DNA from 2 places in the Variovorax sp. PBL-H6 genome. Region 1 is predicted to be linked to the other one. Evidence: predicted binding sites of a transcription regulator. Region 1 holds the regulator's gene; the other holds the start of a gene.
The links. Region 1 encodes FNR, which switches genes on or off when oxygen is low (the NO sensors DNR and NnrR bind a similar motif). Its sites were predicted from a motif close to TTGATNNNNATCAA; they were not measured.
Positions count from the first base shown of each region.

Region 1 (10,682 bases):
TACAGCGGCATGGGATTCGAGGGCCGGCTGCGCCGTCCAGGCGATGCAGGCGGCCCGGCTCGCTCGCTGCGCCTGGGTTCGGCGGCCTTCTGCGTGGTCGATCCGCTGGACGTCGAAGCGGCGCAGGTGCACCTGAGCGACGCGCAGGGCTGGATCGCAAGCTTCGTGCTGGCCGAGGAGCTGCGCCCGGATGCCGTCGACGTGGTGGCCGCGCTGCGGGGGCAGGGCCTGGCCGTGCAGTTGCTCTCCGGCGACCGCGCCGCCGCCGCGCAGGAGGTCGCGCGGCGCGCGGGCATCGGCACGTTCCAGGGCGACTGCACGCCCGAGGCCAAGCTGCGCGTGCTGCAGGCGCTGCAGGCGCGGGGTGGGCGCGTCGCGATGGTCGGCGATGGCCTCAACGACGGCCCGGTGCTCGCGCATGCCCACGCGTCCTTCGCCGTGGGCGCTGCGGTCCCCCTGGCGCAGGCGCGCGCCGATTTCGTGGTGCTGGGCGATTCGCTCGCGGCCATCCCTCAGGCCATCGCGCAGGCACGCCGCACGCTTCGCGTCGTGCGCCAGAACCTCTGGTGGGCGGCCGGCTACAACGCGCTGTGCGTGCCGATGGCGCTGGCGGGCTGGCTGCCGGCCTGGCTCGCCGGGCTCGGCATGGCGGCGAGCTCGCTGGTGGTGGTGCTCAACGCGGCGCGCCTGGCCAGGCCGGCGGGGAGCGCAGGCTGATGGACATCCTCTTCCTGCTCGTCCCGTTCTCGGTCGTGCTCGTGCTGGTGATCCTGGGCGGTCTCTGGTGGGCGATCGAGCGTGGCCAATTCGACGACATCGAAACCGAAGGCGAGCGCATTCTGCGCAACGATTGATCTGCATCAAGCCGGCCGCCCTGCGGCGCCGGGACACTGGCTGCTCCACGACAAGGCCACCAAGATGCAACCATCGAATCCCTCCACAGCCGTCTACAGCGACACCGTCGTGCGGCAGTTTGCCCTCATGTCGGTGGTCTGGGGCGTCGTCGGCATGCTGGTCGGCGTGATCATCGCGTCGCAGCTGGCATGGCCGGAGCTCAACTTCGGCATTCCCTGGCTCAGCTACGGCCGCCTGCGGCCACTGCACACCAACGCGGTGATCTTCGCCTTCGGCGGCTGCGCGCTGATGGCGACGAGTTTCCACGTGGTGCAGCGCACGTGCCAGGTCCGCCTGTTCGCGCCGGGGCTGGCGTCCTTCGTCTTCTGGGGGTGGCAGGCGGTGATCGTCGCCGCCGCCATCAGCCTGCCCATGGGCTACACCAGCGGCAAGGAGTACGCCGAGCTCGAATGGCCGATCGACATCCTGATCGCGCTGGTGTGGGTGGCCTATGCCGTCGTGTTCTTCGGCACCATCGGCACGCGCAAGGTCCGCCACATCTACGTGGCCAACTGGTTCTACGGCGCCTTCATCCTCGCGGTGGCGCTGCTGCATATCGTGAACAGCGCGGCGATACCGGCCGGCTGGATGAAGAGCTACTCGGCCTATGCCGGCGTGCAGGACGCGATGGTGCAGTGGTGGTACGGCCACAACGCCGTCGGCTTCTTCCTCACGGCGGGCTTCCTGGGGATGATGTACTACTACATCCCCAAGCAGGCCGGCCGGCCGGTGTATTCGTACCGGCTCTCGATCGTGCACTTCTGGGCGCTGATCTTCACCTACATGTGGGCCGGCCCGCACCACCTGCACTACACCGCGCTGCCGGACTGGACGCAGTCGATCGGCATGGTGTTCTCGCTGATCCTGCTGGCCCCGAGCTGGGGCGGGATGATCAACGGCGTGATGACGCTGTCGGGCGCCTGGCACAAGCTGCGCACCGACCCGATCCTTCGCTTCCTGATCGTGGCGCTCTCGTTCTACGGCATGGCGACTTTCGAGGGACCGATGATGTCGGTCAAGACGGTCAACGCGCTCTCGCACTACACCGACTGGACCGTGGGCCACGTGCATGCCGGCGCGCTCGGCTGGGTCGGGCTGATCTCGATGGGTTCGCTCTACTACCTGATCCCGCGCATGTACAGCCGCACCGAGATGCACAGCGTCAAGGCCATCGAGCTGCACTTCTGGATGTCCACCGTCGGCATCGTGCTCTACATCGCGGCCATGTGGATCGCCGGCGTGATGCAGGGCCTGATGTGGCGCTCCGTCAATGCCGACGGCACGCTCACCTACACCTTCGTCGAGGGCGTCAAGGCCACGTACCCGTACTACGTGGTGCGCATGCTCGGCGGCGTGCTCTACCTGGGCGGCATGCTGGTCATGGCATGGAACGTCTGGATGACCGTGCTCTCCGGCCGCTCGGCACGCTCCGCCATTCCGTTGCCCGCCATCGCTGCACACGCCTGAGGAAACCCATGAGCTCGAGCAATTCCCAGTCCGGCTTCTCGCACGAGAAGATCGAGACCAACAACTTCCTGATGGTCGTGCTGATCCTGCTGGTCGTCGCCATCGGCGGCCTGGTCGAGATCGTGCCGCTGTTCTTCCAGAAATCGACCACGCAGGCGGTGGCGGGCATGCAGCCGCCGACGCCGCTGCAGGTGCTGGGCCGCGACATCTACGTGCGCGAGGGCTGCTACAACTGTCACTCGCAGATGATCCGGCCGTTCCGCGCGGAAACGCTGCGCTATGGCCACTACTCGGTGGCGGGCGAGTTCGTGTACGACCACCCGTTCCAGTGGGGCAGCAAGCGCACCGGCCCCGACCTCCAGCGCGTGGGCGGCAAGTACAGCGACGAGTGGCATCGCATCCACCTGACCAATCCGCGCGACCTGGTGCCCGAATCGAACATGCCGGCCTACGCCTGGCTCGAGAAGGCGCCGCTCGATGGCGCCGAGGCCGAGACGCATATGCGCGCACTGCGACGCGTCGGCGTGCCTTTCACCGACGCTCAGATCGCCGCGGCGCCGGCCGAGGTCAAGGGCAGGAGCGAGATGGACGCGCTGGTCGCCTATCTCCAGTCGCTGGGCCTCGCGCTCAAGTAGGGAGCATGCAGATGGACATCACCACCTTGCGGATCGTGGCCACGCTGGCCTCCTTCGCCGCCTTCGTCGGCATTCTCGTGTGGACTTTTTCGCGCCGTCGCGCGAAGGCCTTCGAAGAAGCGGGCCGGCTCCTCCTCGAACAGGACTGAGAGACCTCCATGAGCGACTTTTTCAACGACTTCTGGTCGAACTACGTGGCCGTCGGCACGCTGGTCAGCATCGTGCTGTGCGGAGTGCTCCTGTGGCTGGTGGCCCGCGCCCCGACCACGAAGGGGGAGGGCAGCACCACGGGGCATGTGTGGGACGAGGACCTGCGCGAGGCCAACAATCCCATGCCGCGCTGGTGGGTGGGCCTTTTCGTCATCACCATCGTCTTCGGCCTGGCCTACCTGGTGGCCTACCCGGGGCTCGGGAGCTACAAGGGCGAGCTCGCGTGGAGCACCGAGAGCGAGTACACGAAGGACCAGGCCCGCGCCGCCCGCGAGCTCGAGCCGGTCTATGCCGCCTATATGGCGATGCCCGCCGAGCGCGTGTCCGGCGCGCCGGCGGCAATGGCGATCGGCGAGCGCCTCTTCCTCAACAACTGCGCACAGTGCCACGGCTCGGATGCGCGCGGCAGCAAAGGGTTTCCGAACCTGACCGACGGCGACTGGCTGCACGGGGGCACGCCCGAGAAGATCAAGGAATCGATCACCCACGGGCGAACCGGCGTCATGCCGCCGATGGCGGCCGTGGTGGGCACGCCCGAGGACGTCAAGAACGTTGCCAACTACGTGCTGAGCCTGTCGGGCAGCCCGCACGACTCGGTGCGTGCCGGCCTGGGCAAGCCCAAGTTCAGCGCCTGCGCGGCCTGCCACGGGGTCGGGGGAACCGGCAATCCGGCGCTGGGCGCGCCCAACCTGTCCGACCGGGTCTGGCTGCACGGCTACGGGCAGGAGGCGATCATCTCGATCATCAACACCGGCAGGACCAACCAGATGCCGGCGCAGCAGGGCCGGCTGACCGAGGCGCAGATCCATGTGCTGGCCTCCTACGTCTGGGGCCTGTCGAACAAGGCCGTGGTGGCTCCGTAGGCGCGCCATGCAGGAAACCGCTCCAGTACCCGTCCGGCCCGCGCGCAAGGTGATCCCGATCGCCGCGACGCAGGAGGGCGGCGGGCTTTTTGCCGCACACCAGAAGATCTACCCTCGCACGGTTCGCGGCATCTTCGCGCGATGGCGCTGGGCGGTGGTGTTCCTGACGCAGCTCGTCTTCTACGGCCTGCCGTGGCTCGAGTGGGGCCAGCGCCAGGCCGTGCTGTTCGACCTCGGGGCCCGGCGCTTCTACATCCTCGGCCTGGTGCTGTACCCACAGGACCTGATCTACCTCACCGGGCTGCTGGTGATCTCGGCACTCTCGCTGTTCCTCTTTACCGCGGTGGCGGGGCGGCTCTGGTGCGGCTATGCGTGTCCCCAGACGGTCTACACCGAGATCTTCATGTGGGTCGAGCACAAGATCGAGGGCAATCGCGTTGCGCGCATGCGGCTGGACGAGGGCGAGTTCTCGCTGGAGAAGCTGGTCAAGAAGTGGTTCAAGCACATCATCTGGCTCGGCATCGCGCTGTGGACCGGCTTCACCTTCGTCGGCTATTTCACGCCGATCCGCGAACTGGGCCTCGAGTTCCTGCAGACCCGCATGGGCTCGTGGGAGGTCTTCTGGGTCTTCTTCTACGGCTTTGCGACCTACGGGAATGCCGGCTTCATGCGCGAGCAGGTCTGCATGTACATGTGCCCCTATGCGCGCTTCCAGAGCGCCATGTTCGATCGCGACACGCTGATCGTGAGCTACGACGCCGCGCGCGGCGAGCCCCGCGGTTTGCGGGCGAAGGGCAGCGACGCGCGATCCCTCGGCGTCGGCGACTGCATCGACTGCACGCTGTGCGTGCAGGTCTGCCCGACCGGCATCGACATCCGCCAGGGGTTGCAGTACGAGTGCATCGGCTGCGGCCTGTGCGTGGACGCCTGCGACACCGTCATGGACAAGATGGCGAGCCCGCGTGGCCTGATCCGGTATGCGACGCAGAACGGGATGGCCGGCCGGTGGACGCGCGCCCAGGTGCTGCGCCGGGTCCTGCGCCCACGGGTGCTGATCTACGCCTCGGTGCTGATGGCATTGACCGTCGGGCTGCTCGCGAGCCTGGTCGTGCGCACGCCGCTGAAGGTCGACGTGGTGCGCGACCGCGCCTCGCTCGCACGCATCGTGGAGGGCGGGCAGCTCGAGAACGTCTACCGGCTGCAAATCATGAACGCGACCGAGCGGCCGCAGCGCTATCGGGTCGAGGCGCACGGCCTGGAGGGGCTGGGCGTGTCGCCGGCCGATCCGGTCGAAGTGGGACCCGCGCAGTCGCGCTGGGTCGCGGTGCGGCTGCAGCTGCCGTATGGCAGCGCGGCGGCCGGCTCCCACCCGGTGCACTTCGACGTGCGCTCGATGGACGGCAGCGCGCAGGTGTCGGAGAAGGCCGTCTTCCTGGTGCCCCGTTGAATGTTCCGCACGACCAGAATCCGAATCTCCAGGAGAGCTCGATGAACGACCACACGACGATTTCGCCAACTCCCGAGGCAGCCGCAGCCTGGTGGCGCTTTCCGCTGCTCTGGATGGTGATGGCGGGGCCAGCCATCGTCGTCGCCGCGAGCTTCCTCACACTCTGGCTCGCCGTGCGAACACCCGATCCGGTGATCGAGCCGGACTATTCCCGCCGCGGCATCGAGATCGACAGGGCCCCTGCCGACAAGAAGCTGCTGCCGGCGCTGGCCGGACGCAATCACGCGGCGACGCCGGACTCCGACGTGCCCGCGCCCCGGCGCTGAACATCATGAAGATGCAGAACTGGATGTCGATTCTCTGGCCCGCCTTCCTGCTGGCCTGCGCCACCGAGCTGCTGGTCTTCGCGCTGGTCGACCCGATCGATCTTCACTGGCGCGGCGAAGCCATCGGCCTGTCTCGCCAGGCGGTTTACACAGGCGGCTTCTTCGTCTTCTGGATGCTGGCGGCCGGCGCAAGTGCACTGACGCTGCTGCTGACGAGAGGGGCGAAGGAGATCAACAGCCAGGAGGGTTGACGATGCGCCGCAGCGCTTCCGGATCGACGATGCGCACCTTGCGCTGGTCGATCTCGACGATGCCGTCGGTCATGAACTTCGAAAGCGTGCGGCTCACCGTTTCGAGCGTGAGGCCCAGGTAGCTGCCGATCTCCTCGCGGGTCATGCGAAGGATGAACTCCGACTGCGAGAAGCCGCGCGCGTGCAGCCGCTGCACCAGGTTCAGCAGGAAGGCCGCAAGCCGCTCCTCGGCCCGCATGCTGCCCAGGAGCAGCATCACGCCGTGCTCGCGCACGATTTCACGGCTCATGATCTGGTGCACGTGGCGCTGCAGCGCCTTGACATCGCGCGACAGCGCCTCGAGGCGGTGAAAGGGCAGCACGCAGACCTCGGCGTCCTCGATCGCGACGGCGTCGCAGGTGTGCTGTTCGTTGACGATGCCGTCGAGTCCGATGATCTCGCCCGCCATCTGGAAGCCGGTGACCTGGTCGCGCCCGTCCTCGCTGGCCACGCGGGTCTTGAAGAAGCCGGAGCGAATCGCGTAGAGCGAAGTGAAGCGTTCGCCGTTGCGAAACAAGGTCTCGCGACGCCTCACCTTGCGTCGCGTGGAAACGAGCTCGTCGATGCGCTTCAGCTCATCCGGCTCCAGCCCGGCCGGCATGCAGAGCTCGCGCAGGGTGCAGCTCGAGCAGGAGACCTTGATGTTCTGGGCTTTCATGAAGGGCGATGAAGTTTTCGCCGATTCTGGGCTGCGGCGGGTGGTGCCGGGTTGATGCACATCAAGGGCCGCAGGCCGGCCTGCCGGCATAGTGATCCATTGCCCGCCCTGGCCGTCGCGATGAATTCATCTCTTGCCCTCGATCCTTGTACCGCCTCGTCGCCGGCGCTGCCGCGGCGCGGGCCGGCCTGAACATGCAGACGGCACTTGCAGGCACCGCACTCCTGATGGGATTGGCTGGAGGTCCGCATTGCGTGGCCATGTGCGGTGCGGCCTGCGCCGGCGTGATCCGGATCGTCCGCGCGCCTGAAGGCGGGGGCGTCGCGACGCTGCCGCGTGCAGGCGTGCGAGGGGCGTCCGCGCCATGGCTGTTCCATGCGGGTCGAATCGCCGGCTATGCGGCGGCCGGCGCGCTTGCCGCGGTCGCGGCGCAGGGCCTGGCCCTGGCGAGCGAGCAGGTGGCGGCGCTGCGCCCGCTCTGGGTGCTGCTGCATGTGTTCGTCCTGGCCTGGGGGTTGCTGTTGGCCGCGCTGGGTCGCCAGCCGCTGTGGGCGAGCCGCATCGGGCGCTCGCTCGCGATGCGTCTGCGGCCGGCATCGGGCTCGGCGCCCGGCCTGCTCGCCATCGGCGCCTTGTGGGTCTCCATGCCCTGCGGACTGCTCTACTCGGCACTGATGCTCGCAAGCCTGGCCAATGGCCCCTTGCAAGGCGCATGGGTGATGGCGCTCTTCGCCGCGGGCAGCGGCGTATCGCTGATGGCGGCGCCATGGCTGTGGCAGCACCTGGGCCGGGGCGCCGGGCTGCTGCGCGGCACATGGGGAACCCGTCTCGCCGGCACGCTGCTGGCGCTGATGTCCCTGCAGGCGCTGAGCATCGACCTGAGGCACCAGATCGAGCTCTGGTGCGGCTGAGGGCTCAGCCCTTGACGATCGTATCCAGCAGCACGGCCTGGATCACGCTGCGGTGATTTTCCGCACGCCGGGCCTCGTCGACAGGGCAGGCAGATGCCAGCAGCGACCAGTGCGGGGAGTGCGTGGCATCCACGAGGAAGGTCGCGTCGTCGCGCGTGGACTGTCCGCGGCCGGCGATCCGCACGTCGAACTCCGCCTCCCGGGCGGCTGCGACGAAGCGGCGGCCCCGCACGGTGGAGGGGTCGCCGAGGAACAGGATCGACGCCCCGGGCGGCGAGCGCTGCTCGCGCAGCGTCATCAGGTCCGCCACGACACGGGCGGGATGATCGTCCAGCGCCAGGCCACGGTAGACCGGCACGGCCGCGTCCTGCTCGACCTGGCGCGCCGCTGCGGGCGGCAGGTGCCCGCAGTCGACGGCGTCGTACATGCGGCCCAGCATGCGCGCCAGCACGCGGACGTCGTCGCGCGCGGGCGCTCCGGGGTCCGCGGGAGCGGTGAATCGAAGCTCTGCCACGCGGGCGCCCAGGTCCTGCGCTGCGCGCCGGAGCACAGGGACCTCCGCGCCCGAATCCGGCCCCAGCAGCAGCGCCAGGTTCTTGCCGCGCAGCGGGTGGCCGAGGGCGCCCGCACGGGCGCCCGCACGCAGGCGATCGACCGCAACGAAGGTCTCGAAAATGCTCTTGGCGAGCAACGGCTCGCGCAGCGGCGCCTGGACATGAGGATCAAAGAGGGCGGACTTCACAAAGGCAAAGGTAGGGCTTGCCGCCGCGCCGGGCTTGATGCCCGTCAATGTTTGTCGTCTTGGCAGGCGCTGATACCGATCTGACACACGGCGTTCACCCACTGTTACCGAGGCGGCCGTCGCATTGGCGCTCCGGTTGCAGTGCCTTTCTAAGCTTCGGTCATCGATCCGAGGAACATGCAATGACCCAAGCCATCTCGCCCCCAAAGTCCACCCCCTCCGGCGCCCAGCGCATCGCGAATGCCCTGGAGCTGCTGGAGAGCAACGTCGCCATCCACAGGCGCATCGTGCGAACGGGCGACTCGGTCTACCAGGTGGGGCAGCCGTTCGCCTGCCTCTACGTGATCAACTCCGGCTTCTTCAAGATGGTCAACCTCTCCGGCGAAGGGCGCGAGCAGGTGGTCGGGCTCCACTTCAAGGGCGACTGGCTGGGCCTGGACGGCATCGCCGCAGGGCGCTACGGCTGCGACGCGATCGCCATGGACACCGGCGAGGTCTGGGCGATCCGCTACGACGCCTTGCTCCAGGCTGCCCTTCGCACCCCGGCGTTGCTGACCGCGCTGCACGAGGCCATGAGCCGCGAGCTCACGCGCGATCACGAATCGCTTCTCTCGCTTTGCACCTTGCCCGCGGACGCGCGCGTTGCGGGCTTCCTGCGCTACTGGGCCGACGCGCTCGCGCAGCGCGGGTTGCGCACCGATCAGATCACGCTCCACATGACACGTGCCGAGATCGGCAACTACCTGGGGATGACGCTGGAGTCCGTGAGCCGTGCGTTTTCGCGACTGGCGCGCGGCGACGTGATCCGCTTCATGGAGAAGGGGCGGCGCGACATCCACATTCCGAAGGTGGAGGCGCTGACGAGCTTCATCCAGCACATCGCGGCGCCGATGGAAGCTGCGGCGATGCATTGAGACATGCCTCGGCCGGCGGACCGTTGCGCCCGCGGCGCGAGTAGGGCCACGCAATGCACAAGTCCGTGCACACTGCCGGGATGAAATCGCCAGATCCGGCTGCCGTCGCCGTGCATCGCAGGCTGGTCACGGCCTTGCGCGAACGCCTGGAATCGGACACGGGCCAGGCCGTCTCGCTCGTCGAGACGCACATTTCCTGGGTGCTGCTGACGGCGGAATATGCCTACAAGCTGAAGAAGCCGGTCTCGCTGGGCTTCGTCGACTTCGGCACGCTGGCGTCGCGCAAGCACTTCTGCGAGGAGGAGGTGCGGCTCAACCGCCGTCTCGCGCCGTCGCTGTATGTCGGCGTCGTGGCGGTGTGCGGCACGATCGAGGCGCCGCACATCGGCGACGACGACCACCCCATCGATTTCGCCGTCTGCATGCGGCGGTTTCCCGAAGATGCGCTGCTGCGCCGCCTGCTCCCGGCCGGGCAGCTGGAAGAGGGTCTGCTGGAGCAGTTCGCGCGGGAGCTCGCCATCTTTCATGAGGGTGCGCAGGTCGTCTCGCCGGCGTCGGCGTACGGCGGACCGGAGGAGGTGGCGCGCCCGGTGGTCGATGTGCTGGCGCGCCTGCGTGCCGTCGGCGATGCCCGGTATCCGAGGGGCCTGCAGGCGTGGGTCTTCAAGCAGAGGCGGGTGCTGCGCACCGCCTGGCTCGAGCGGCAGCGCCGTGGCGCGGTGCGCGAATGCCATGGCGATCTTCACCTCGCCAACGTGGTGCGGTTCGATGGCCGCCTGACCGCCTTCGACTGCATCGAGTTCGATCCGGCCTTGCGCTGGATCGACGTGATCAGCGACGTCGCTTTTCTCACGATGGACTTGAAAGCCCATGGCCGTCGGGATCTCGCGTTCCGCTTTCTCGACGCGTACCTGCAGTACACCGGCGACTATGCCGGCCTGCCGGTGCTCCGCTTCTACGAGGTGCATCGGGCACTGGTGCGCGCCCTGGTCGGCTGCCTGCGCGTGCAGGCCGGTGCCGGCCTCCCGCCCGACGAACCGGACTATCTGGCCTGTGCCTCACGGCTGGCGCAGGTTCCGGAGGGCGCGCCCCGTCTGCTGATCACCCACGGTCTGTCCGGCTCGGGCAAGTCGACCATCGCTGCGGCACTGGTGGCAGCTGCCGGCGCGATCCGCATCCGGTCGGACGTGGAGCGCAAGCGTCTCTTCGGGCTGAGTGCGCTGCAGCGATCGGCAGAGCATGCCGAGATTTACACGCCGGATGCCACGCGGCGCACCTTTGCCCGGCTGGCAGAGTGCGCGCGCACCGCCCTGCAGGCCGGCTAT
Region 1 is NZ_LR594659.1:3,041,018-3,051,699, forward strand. Features, by position in the region: gene G3W89_RS14240 (heavy metal translocating P-type ATPase) at 1-717, shown strand, start outside; gene ccoS (cbb3-type cytochrome oxidase assembly protein CcoS) at 717-854, shown strand; gene ccoN (cytochrome-c oxidase, cbb3-type subunit I) at 919-2,361, shown strand; gene ccoO (cytochrome-c oxidase, cbb3-type subunit II) at 2,370-2,996, shown strand; gene G3W89_RS14260 (cbb3-type cytochrome oxidase subunit 3) at 3,008-3,145, shown strand; gene ccoP (cytochrome-c oxidase, cbb3-type subunit III) at 3,155-4,069, shown strand; gene ccoG (cytochrome c oxidase accessory protein CcoG) at 4,077-5,516, shown strand; gene G3W89_RS14275 (FixH family protein) at 5,558-5,842, shown strand; gene G3W89_RS14280 (hypothetical protein) at 5,848-6,093, shown strand; gene fnr (fumarate/nitrate reduction transcriptional regulator Fnr) at 6,074-6,790, opposite strand; gene G3W89_RS14290 (sulfite exporter TauE/SafE family protein) at 6,937-7,701, shown strand; gene G3W89_RS14295 (hypothetical protein) at 7,706-8,491, opposite strand; gene G3W89_RS14300 (Crp/Fnr family transcriptional regulator) at 8,626-9,357, shown strand; gene G3W89_RS14305 (bifunctional aminoglycoside phosphotransferase/ATP-binding protein) at 9,438-10,682, shown strand, end outside.

Region 2 (10,682 bases), 680 kb from region 1:
GCTGTGCGAACTCCTGTTGCCGGATTCGGGCCGGCTGCAGGAGGAGGGGGCCGATTTCGCGAACCGGCACGGGCATTCGAAGCACAAGCCCGCGCTGCCGCTCTACACGGAGCAGGATGCCCGCGCGGCGTTGAAGCGCTTCGAGCCCATTTCATTTGACCAGGAGCATTCGCCATGGCCGGGCTGGTCTTGGCGATTGAAGCGCGCGGGCCACATCCTGGGCGCGGCCAGCGTGCGCGTCGCCTGGACGGGCGGCAGCATTCTCTTCTCGGGCGATCTCGGACGCAGCGACGACCTGATGATGCGCCCTCCGGAAGCTCCCGAACCGGCGGACTATGTGGTTGTGGAGTCCACTTACGGCGACCGTCGGCACCGAGAGGCCGACACCCTCGTGGCACTGGCCGAGGTGATCAACAGGACTGCGGCGCGGGGCGGCGTCGTCGTCATCCCATCCTTCGCCGTGGGGCGTGCGCAAACCCTGTTGCACTGCATTCAGCAGCTCAAGAAGGCGCACCGCATTCCGGACATGCCGGTCTATCTGAACAGCCCGATGGCGGCCGACGTCACGCAGATCTTTCGGCATCACCTGGATGAGCACCGGCTCAGCGCCGAGCAATGCGCGCTCATGAGCAAGGAGGTCACCATCGTCAACAGCGTCGAGGATTCGAAGCGGCTCAACAACTTGAGCTATCCCTCGATCATCGTGTCCGCCAGCGGCATGGCGACCGGCGGCCGCGTGCTGCATCACCTGAAGACCTATGCGCCGATAGCAAGGAACACGATCCTGTTCGCCGGCTTCCAGGCAGCCGGTACGCGCGGCGCGGCGCTGCTCGGCGGCGCGGAGGCCATCAAGATCCACGGCGCCTACGTGCCGGTCCGCGCCGAGGTGGCCAACCTCGACACTCTGTCGGCCCATGCCGACCGTGATCAGCTGCTCGCCTGGATTGGCGCGCTGCCGCAGCCCCGGCAGGTGTTTGTCACCCATGGCGAGCCGGTGGCAGCCGATGCTCTGCGGCTGGCCATCGAGGAGCGCCATGGCTGGCCGACGAGCGTGCCGATCTATCGGGAAGGCCGGGCGCTTTGAAGGACGGATCTCGCGTGGTCGCCAATCGCCTGCGGGCCCGACGCGCCGGCATCGACACCTACCAGCAGCCGGTGGTCTACATGCGCAGCGATTGCGATGTCTGCCGGGCCGAAGGATTCCAGTCGCAAGCGCAGGTCGAGGTGCTCGCCGGCGCCCGCCACCTGCTTGCGATCCTCCATCATGTCACCGACGAGTGGCTGCGGCATGACGAGATCGCCCTGTCGGAGGCCGCCTGGACGCTGCTAGGGGCTGCCAGCGGGGACGAGGTGGAGGTCCGCCATCCACCGCTGCAGGATTCGCTGGCGCACCTGCGCGCCAAGGTCCATGGCGTGAAGTTCGACTACGGGGCGCTGCGCCCGCTGATGGAAGACGTGAGCCTTGGCCGGCTCGCCGACATTCATCTTGCCTCCTTCGTGACCATCTGCGCTGGCGGGGGGCTCGACTTCGACGAGACGGTGGCATTGACGCGGGCGATGGTCGACATCGGCGAGCGCCTCGACTGGGGGGTATCGCCCGTCATGGACAAGCATTGCATCGGCGGACTGCCGGGGAACCGGACCACATTGCTGGTGGTACCCATCGTCGCCGCATGTGGCGTAACGATGCCGAAGACTTCCTCGCGTGCGATCACTTCGGCGGCTGGCACGGCCGACGCAATGGAGACACTCGCACCAGTCGAACTGGACGTGGCTTCGATGCGCCGCGTCGTGGAACGCGAGGGAGGCTGTATCGCGTGGGGCGGCACTGCGCGCATCAGTCCCGCCGACGACATGCTCATACGCGTGGAGCGCCCGCTGAACCTCGACAGCGAAGGCTTGTTGGTGGCGTCGATTCTGTCGAAGAAGATCGCGGCGGGTTCGCAGCGTGTGCTGATCGACCTCCCGGTCGGACCCCTGACCAAGTTGCGCAGCGTGGAGGCAGCCGGACTGCTTTCGCGCAGCATGGTGTCCGTAGGTGCGGCGCTCGGTCTCCAGGTGCGGATCCAGCTCACCGACGGCACCCAACCGGTGGGACGCGGTATCGGTCCGGCCTTGGAAGCCATGGACGTCATGGCCGTGCTCGAGCGCCGCGCCGATGCGCCGTCGGACCTGCGCGAACGTGCACTGCTGCTCGCCGGAGGCATCCTGGAAATGGCGGGCCGGAGCGAAGCGGGCTCAGGTGTGCGCATGGCTCGGGCGGTGCTGGACGACGGGCGAGCACTCGCCAAGTTCATCGCGATCTGCGAGGCACAGGGCGGCATGCGCGTGCCTCCCGGGTCGGCGCATTCTCACGAGGTGTGTGCGCCGGTGGGCGGCCTGGTGTCGGCCATCGACACCCGGCTCCTGACGCGCGCGGCAAAACTGGCCGGCGCGCCGCGCGATCCGGCGGCGGGGGCGACGATGCATGTTCGCTTGCAGGACCGGGTGGATCTCGGACAACCCTTGTTCGCCTTGCACGCCGAGAGCCTGGGCGCGCTGCAATACGCCTTGAGCTTCGTTCGATCGCAGTTGCCGATCGTGCACATCGATGCACGGCAATGACCCATGCGCTGCGTCAGAGGGGCTGCCGAGCGTGATCGAGAACAATGCCTCAAGCCATCATGGGGGAGTGCATGCGTCGTCGCTCGGCTGCATGAGCCGCTTCGGCGCCATTGAGCGCGGCGCCGAAGAACTGGATTCGGCCGGTACATGTCCCGTCCTCGATCTCTCGCGCGGTGAATGTCGTACTGATGATGGGCGCTTCGCCGACGAGATCGGCCATCTCGGCGGCCGCCGAAAAATCTCCGGTACGTCCGGCGACCGAGATCGTCGCGACATCGGGTAGATGGTCCCTCCGTCTCGCAATGAAGCTGCGCATCGGCCCGGCCAATCGACCGAGCCAGATCGGCGACACCAGGACGACTGCGTCGAAGTTTCTTGGGAACGGTCCGTCATAGTGGATGGCGGGACGCCGTCGCAAGAGCGAATCCAGCACGCATCGCCAGATGCCAAGGATGCCCCGGCGCGGGCGTTCTTCGACGATCTCGGCAAGCTGCCACCCCAATTGGCTGCAGAGCTGCTCCGAAAGCCGACGAGAGGTGCCGGTGTGCGAATAGACGACCACGAGGACTTTGCTCATCGGAACCTCCTACAGTGCGACTCGCTTGTTGAAACGCTTTGGCTCGCCCGTCAGTCTCGGGTCAACCAGAGGATCAACACCTTGAATCCGAGCCAGAGCACCGCGGCGCCGAGCAGCGCAAGCGATGCGACGATGATCCGCAGTCTCTGCATCGCGCCCTCACGTATTCGACGGACAAGTGCTGACGCCGAAGAGCTTGTAGGCGGGGCAATTGCCGAGGGCCCCGGTCAGCAAGGGAATCACGCCGAGATAGCCCCATGCGCCAATCACACTCGCGAGTGCCAGCACGACGAGCGCGGCGCCCGCGGCGACCCGAATGACCCTGTCGACGGTTCCAATGTTTCGAATCATGATGAGGTCCTTGCAGCAGTGAATGCCCGATGGTGCTTTCTGGCGGGTGTGGTGCCATTGCGCCAGATCAAGCTTTGGTGCCGTCTTGCAATGATTCGATTCGGCGTGCAGGAAAGCTTGATACAGCTCAACCGTCCCTGCAGGTGCGGTCCCTAGCATGTCTTCACGCTTCAGGAGAAACCCACATGGCTCGCGAACTGATCCTTGCAGGCGCCACGGCAACCCTATTGCTCGGTGCATGCCTGTCGCTCCCGGTCCTGGCTCAGTCTCGTGGCGAACTGCTGTATTCCACCCACTGCATCGCATGCCATACCGAGCAGGTTCATTGGCGAGAGCGAAAGCTCGTCACCGACTGGACCAGCCTCAGGGCTCAAGTCTGGCGCTGGCAGGCAGACGCAGCGCTCGGTTGGAACGATGATGACGTGGCCGAAGTGGCCAGGTATCTCAACGAGGAGTTCTACCGGCTGCCGAGTGCAACCGTGCCGGCAAGCCTGGGCGGATTCGCCTCTCGCTGGGAAGGCCCGGGCCGACGCGAGATGCCGCTTGGCGAAAGCCACCGGCCGTCTCCTTCAAGGAAAGCAGGCCCGTAGAGGATCGCCTGATCGAACGATGGTTTGATCTCCGTCAGATGGTGCAGGCGCTCGTCGGCGCAGACTCGTGACGTCGCCGGGATATCTCCTGCATGCCCGGGAAACCGGAGTCATTTATGCGCCAAGACAAACTCACCACCAAATTCCAGGAAGCCCTCGCCGATGCGCAGTCGCTCGCGCTGGGCAACGACAACGCCTACATCGAGCCGGTCCACCTGCTGGTGGCCATGCTGCGCCAGGGCGAGGGGCCGCGCGCCCTGCTGGAGCGTGCGGGCGCCAACGTGCCGGGCCTGCTCAATGCGGCCGAGGCGGCGATCAAGCGGCTGCCGCAGGTGCAGGGCCACGACCAGGTCCAGGTCGGACCCGAGCTGGGCAAGCTGCTGCAGGCCACCGAGAAGGAGGCCATCAAGCGCAACGACCAGTTCATCGCCGGCGAGCTCTTCCTGCTTGCCCTGGCCGACAGCAAGGCCGACATCGGCAACCTCGCGCGCAGCCATGGCGTGACGCGCAAGTCCGTCGAAGCCGCCATCGACGCGGTGCGCGGCGGCCAGGGCGTCAACAGCCCCGAGGCCGAAGGCCAGCGCGAATCCCTCAGGAAATACACCCTCGACCTCACCGAGCGTGCCCGCCTGGGCAAGCTCGACCCCGTGATCGGGCGCGACGAGGAGATCCGCCGCGCCATCCAGGTGCTGCAGCGCCGCACCAAGAACAACCCCGTGCTCATCGGCGAACCCGGTGTCGGCAAGACCGCCATCGTCGAAGGCCTCGCCCAGCGCATCGTCGCCGGCGAGGTCCCCGAGTCCCTCAAGGGCAAGCGCGTGCTCTCCCTCGACATGGCCGCCCTGCTCGCCGGTGCCAAGTACCGCGGCGAATTCGAGGAGCGCCTCAAGAGCGTGCTCAACGAACTCGCCAAGGACGAGGGCCAGACCATCGTCTTCATCGACGAGCTGCACACCATGGTCGGCGCCGGCAAGGCCGAGGGCGCCATGGACGCCGGCAACATGCTCAAGCCCGCGCTCGCGCGCGGCGAGCTGCACTGCGTGGGCGCCACCACCCTCGACGAGTACCGCAAGTACATCGAGAAGGACGCCGCCCTGGAGCGCCGCTTCCAGAAGATCCTGGTCGGCGAGCCCAGCGTCGAGGCCACCATCGCCATCCTGCGCGGCCTGCAGGAGAAGTACGAAGTGCATCACGGCGTCGACATCACCGACCCGGCCATCGTCGCTGCGGCCGAGCTCTCCGACCGCTACATCACCGACCGCTTCCTGCCTGACAAGGCGATCGACCTGATCGACGAGGCTGCCGCCAGGATCAAGATCGAGATGGACTCCAAGCCCGAGGTCATGGACCGCCTCGACCGCCGCCTGATCCAGCTGCAGATCGAGCGCGAGGCCGTGCGCCGCGAGAAGGACGAGGCCTCGCAGAAGCGCTTCGGCCTGATCGAGGAAGAGATCGCCCGGTTGCAGAAGGAGATCGCCGACTACGACGAGATCTGGCAGGCCGAGAAAGCGCAGGCCCAGGGCAGCGCGCATGTGCGCGAGGAGATCGACAAGATCAAGTTCCAGATTGCCGAGTTCACCAGCAAGGGCGACTTCAACAAGGTGGCCGAGCTGCAGTACGGCAAGCTGCCGGGCCTGGAGAAGCGCCTGAAGGAAGCGCAGGACACCGAGGCCACCAAGGGCAAGTCCAGCGCGCCCACGCTGCTGCGCACGCAGGTTGGCGCCGAAGAGATCGCCGAGGTGGTGGCGCGCGCCACCGGCATCCCGGTCTCCAAGCTCATGCAGGGCGAACGCGACAAGCTGCTGCAGATGGAAGACAAGCTGCACGAGCGCGTGGTCGGCCAGGACGAGGCCATCGGCGCGGTCGCCAACGCGATCCGCCGCTCGCGCTCGGGCCTGTCGGACCCGAACCGCCCCACGGGCTCGTTCCTCTTCCTCGGCCCCACCGGCGTGGGCAAGACCGAGCTGTGCAAGGCGCTCGCGGGCTTCTTGTTCGACAGCGAGGACCACCTGATCCGCGTCGACATGAGCGAGTTCATGGAGAAGCATTCGGTCGCGCGCCTGATCGGTGCGCCGCCGGGCTACGTCGGCTACGAGGAGGGCGGCCACCTGACCGAAGCGGTGCGCCGCAAGCCCTACAGCGTGCTGCTGCTCGACGAGGTCGAGAAGGCGCATCCGGACGTGTTCAACGTGCTGCTGCAGGTGCTCGACGATGGCCGCCTGACCGATGGCCAGGGCCGCACCGTGAACTTCAAGAACACGGTGATCGTGATGACCAGCAACATCGGCTCGCCCATCATCCAGTCGATGGTGGGGCGCCCGGCCGAGGAGATCAAGGATGCGGTGTGGGGCGAGCTGAAGAACTACTTCCGCCCCGAGTTCCTGAACCGCATCGACGAGACCGTGGTCTTCCATGCGCTGGACGCCAAGAACATCGAGGCGATCGCTGCCATCCAGCTCAAGGTGCTGCAGGAGCGCGTCGCGAAGATGGACCTTGCGCTCGAGGTCTCGCCGGCGGCGCTGGCGGAGATCGCCAAGGTGGGCTTCGACCCGGTGTTCGGCGCTCGGCCGCTCAAGCGGGCGATCCAGCATCGCATCGAGAACCCGCTGTCGAAGCTGCTGCTCGACGGCACCTTCGGGCCGAAGGACACGATCGTGGTTACGACCGACCCGATCCGGGCTCCCGGCAAGTTCATTTTCTCCACTGCTGAGGAGCTGGAAGTTCACGCTGCCTCAGTCCAGACTGCATGACCCGCACGGCCGTTCCGGAGGCGAATAGCACCGCAGCCGACGGAGCGCTTGCGGGTGAAGTTCGGCTGAACAGCACAAGGCTGGCTTTGACCTGGGCGGGCAGGTCGACGGCGTCGCCCGGCGGCACTCGGAGTTCTCGCAGCGCAGCCACCGAATGTTGCGCCGCTATGCCGCGGAGACTTGCCTGCGCTGAGCCGCTCGTGCCGCGATGCGCTTGTCAGTCTCCCACCAGCAGATTGTTCACCACGTTGGCCACTCCAGGTGCCGACCAGGCTGCATCCTGGGCGGCCTTGCGTTCGGCCCAGGAATGCACCTTTCCGCGCAGGGACACATCGCTGCCCATGACCGAGATGTGGATATGACGGCTCTCGTCATCGGCCTGGCGCTCCAGCGCCGTCCGAATCCGCTCTTCGATGTCTGCGGGCGTGAACTTCGGCTTGACCACAACGCGGTTCGTGAGACCCGCGACGCCGAGCAGGTCGCGCACGGCAACCTCCGCAGCGCTGCGCTGGTACTCCCATTCGACCTCGCCCCTGAGCGTCACCCAGCCTTTCTCCACGATCGGATGGATCTTGTCTTCGGGGACCAGCACGTGCCACTCGAGGGCGTGCTCGGCTGCCGCGGCGATGTCGACGTCGGTACGCTCATGAGCAGAGGGAAGCTTTACCCGCATTTCTATCGCCACTGCCTTCACTCCCTTGACCCGCTGCACGGCGCGCTCGATGGCGTGCTTCTCGGCATGGCTCGACGGGTAGCCAGTCAGGGTGACCACGCCGTCCTTCACGATCACGCCGACATCGGTGGCAGTGATGACTGGATCGAAATTCAGTTCGGCAACGATATCGCTTCTCAGCATGGCATCGGGTTTCATGAGCTGTCCTCGGCGGTGGTTTGGAGTGAACTGCCATCGCGCGCTCCGACGCGCGGTGGCGATAGGCTCACTGTAGAAAGTACGGGAAAGCCGCGCCTTGCGCTGGATCAAGAGGGCTGGCAATCGAAGAGGCTGCCGGACTCCAGAAGTCGCCCTCGGCATTGATGAACATCAAGGCTGTCTGGTGCCTTCACCGCGAAGATCGCTGCACCGCGCCATCTTGCCGGGTGCACATGTCGAGAAGGGACATCGAGTCATGAACATCAAGACCATCCTCGTTCACCTGGACCATACCGACAGGTGCAGTGCCCGCGTCGATGTCGCGCACGGCATCGCCAGGACGCAGGGCGCCCATCTGATCGGGCTGCTGCCCAGCGGCTTGCTGGAGGGCACGGTTCCAGCAGATGCGCTTCCCACGGGCATGACCGACTACATCGCGGAGTCCGCCAGATACCTGCGGCAACGTGCGCAAGCGATCAGTGACGCCTTCTCGGCCCATGTGGGATCGACATCGTACGAAGTTCGTGAAACAGACGGCACGACCATCGACTCGCTCATTGCGCACGGGCGATCGAGCGACCTCGTCGTCGTGGGCCAGGAGGACCGCGCGGGCGAGTCTGATCTGCCGGTGCGCGGACTCGTGTCCCGGGTGATGCTCGACGCAGGCCGGCCGGTGCTCGTGGTGCCTTACGCCGGCAAGTTCGCGGAGGTGGGGCAGAACGTCCTCATGGCATGGGACGGCTCCCGCGCCGCCGCCGTGGCAATGCGCGAAGCCCTGCCGCTGCTGACGCATGCGCGCCGGGTCACCCTCGTTTCGTTCCGGCGCACGGCTTCGGGCCAGGGAGATGACCTGCTGATTCCGGAGATGACCCGCTGGCTGCAGCGCCATGGCGTGCATGCGACAGTCGAGCAGCATGTCACGGAGATCGACACTTCGGACGCGTTGCTCTCGCGAGTCTCGGACGTGGGTGCCGATCTCGTCGTCATGGGTGGATACGGGCACTCGCGTCTGCGCGAGAGGGTGCTGGGCGGCGTTACGCGAGAGGTCCTCGCGCACATGACGGTGCCGGTGCTGGTCGCCCATTGACGCCCGTGCAGGCGTCTGCGGAGGGACGCTCCTTCCCGGCAGGGCCACCGCCTCACCGGGCGGGCCGTGTCGGCGCCTCGCGATCCCGCATCATCTCGGTTGTCATGTCCTTCATGTCCATGCAGCGCCTTGCCATGTCGGCAGAGCTGCCTGCCTGCATGCCCATGCCCATGCCCGTGCCCGTGCCCGTGGCGTCGCCGCCCATCTCGCACATCATCGACATGCCGCCTTGCATGGCCTGCATGTGCTCGGCCATCAGGGCCTGCCGTTCTTCGGGCGTCTTCGCGGCCATCATCTTCTGATGCATCTCGTGCATCTTCATCATCTGTTGGTCGTAACGAGCGGCTGGGCCGTGCGTCGCCATTGGGTGATGCATCGTGGACTGAGATGCACAGCCCCCGAGCACAATCGTTGCAGCGACAAGAAGGGTGGTTTTCATCATCGAACTCCTTCGCGGCAGTATCGAACACTCAGGCGACAGGGGTTTGATGAAGATCAAATCCCGAACGGCTGCGGCAAGGAGGCCACCGGTGAATGTGCATCTGCAAAGGCCGTGAGAGCGACGCTTGCCATGCGGCGGCTCGAGGCGCCGAACACGGCGACCGAGCCCGCTGTGAGCAAGCGATCGAGTTGGCGAATGGTCAAGGCCCGGTTCCTTCGAATGATGCTGCGGCTCCGCTCAAGTCCTTGACGATCCCATGCAGCAGCATGGCTTGCATCACCCAGCGATGGTTCTCCGCACGCAGGGCCTCGTCGACGGGGCCGGTGGATGCCTGCAGTGACCAGTGGGGGTCTTGCCTTGCATCTACCAGGAATGTCGTGTCCTTCGAGATGGGATCTTCCTGGCCATCGAACAGCACCTCGAATCCTGTCGCGCGAGCGGCCGAGATGAAGTGGCTGGCACGGGCTGTCTCCGGATCGCCGACAAACAGGATCGACGCTCCGGGCGGCGAACGGAGGTCGTGCAGCGTCATCAGGTCCGCCACGACGCGTGCCGGATGCCCGTCCTGGCAAAGGCCCTGATAGACCGGGATGCCGGCCTCCTTCTCGATTCGATGCGCGGCCGACGATTCCAGGGCCTCGCAGTCGACGGCGTCGTACAGGCGTCCCAGCACGCGCGCCAGCGCGCCGATGTCGTCGCGTCCAGCAACCGGATACTGGGACCTGGTGAACCGAAGCTCGGCCACCCGTGCTCCGAGTGCCTGAGCGGCGTTGCGCAGGGCCGCGACGTCTGCACTAGGCGATGACCCGAGCAGCAGGGCCAGATTCTTGCCGCGCAGTGGCGGGCCTGCGGGCGCCGCATGCGCATTCTTCCGCAGCTGGCGAGCTGCGGCGAAGGTCGCGAAGATTCGGTTCGCAGCCAGCGGATCGCCGCGCGATGCCCGAAGAGGAAAAGAGGTGATGGCAGGCTTCACAACTGCGAAGGTATGCCTTGCCGCGACCCGGCCCTTGACCGGCATCAACAATCCTCCATTTTGCCGGCTCCGATAGCCGACTCGATGCCAAGGCGTTGTCTGTCGCGACCCTTGCCTCAAGAGCCCTGCGGCTCTGTTCACGACCGGCAATGATGAGGTCCAGTCCGGCAGAGGCTGCATGCTCCGCCACCATGGCACCGGTGTAGCCCGCGGCGCCATAAATCATCAGTCTCTTCATCGTTTGCACTTTCAGCACCCAGCGGCCAATGGCCCGGGTCATGATTGTTAGGGGCGCCGCGACGTGTCGTGCGCAGCGAAATCCTTTTTTTTCGGCATCGCTCAGCGTCCGTGTTGCCAGCTCTTGTAGACAAACTCGAGGCTGTAGCCGTCGAGGTCCCGGACCTGCGCCGCGTAGTAGCGCGGGTCGTAATGAAGCT
Region 2 is NZ_LR594659.1:3,718,108-3,728,789, reverse strand. Features, by position in the region: gene G3W89_RS17605 (MBL fold metallo-hydrolase RNA specificity domain-containing protein) at 1-1,084, shown strand, start outside; gene G3W89_RS17600 (thymidine phosphorylase family protein) at 1,099-2,604, shown strand; gene G3W89_RS17595 (flavodoxin family protein) at 2,654-3,181, opposite strand; gene G3W89_RS33575 (YgaP family membrane protein) at 3,341-3,691, opposite strand; gene G3W89_RS17585 (hypothetical protein) at 3,718-4,122, shown strand; gene clpB (ATP-dependent chaperone ClpB) at 4,239-6,872, shown strand; gene G3W89_RS17575 (BON domain-containing protein) at 7,090-7,743, opposite strand; gene G3W89_RS17570 (universal stress protein) at 8,000-8,830, shown strand; gene G3W89_RS17565 (hypothetical protein) at 8,883-9,155, opposite strand; gene G3W89_RS17560 (hypothetical protein) at 9,326-9,475, opposite strand; gene G3W89_RS17555 (hypothetical protein) at 9,472-10,290, opposite strand; gene G3W89_RS17550 (VOC family protein) at 10,585-10,682, opposite strand, start outside.
Region 2: the regulator FNR is predicted to act here: its motif matches at 4,147-4,160, upstream of clpB (ATP-dependent chaperone ClpB).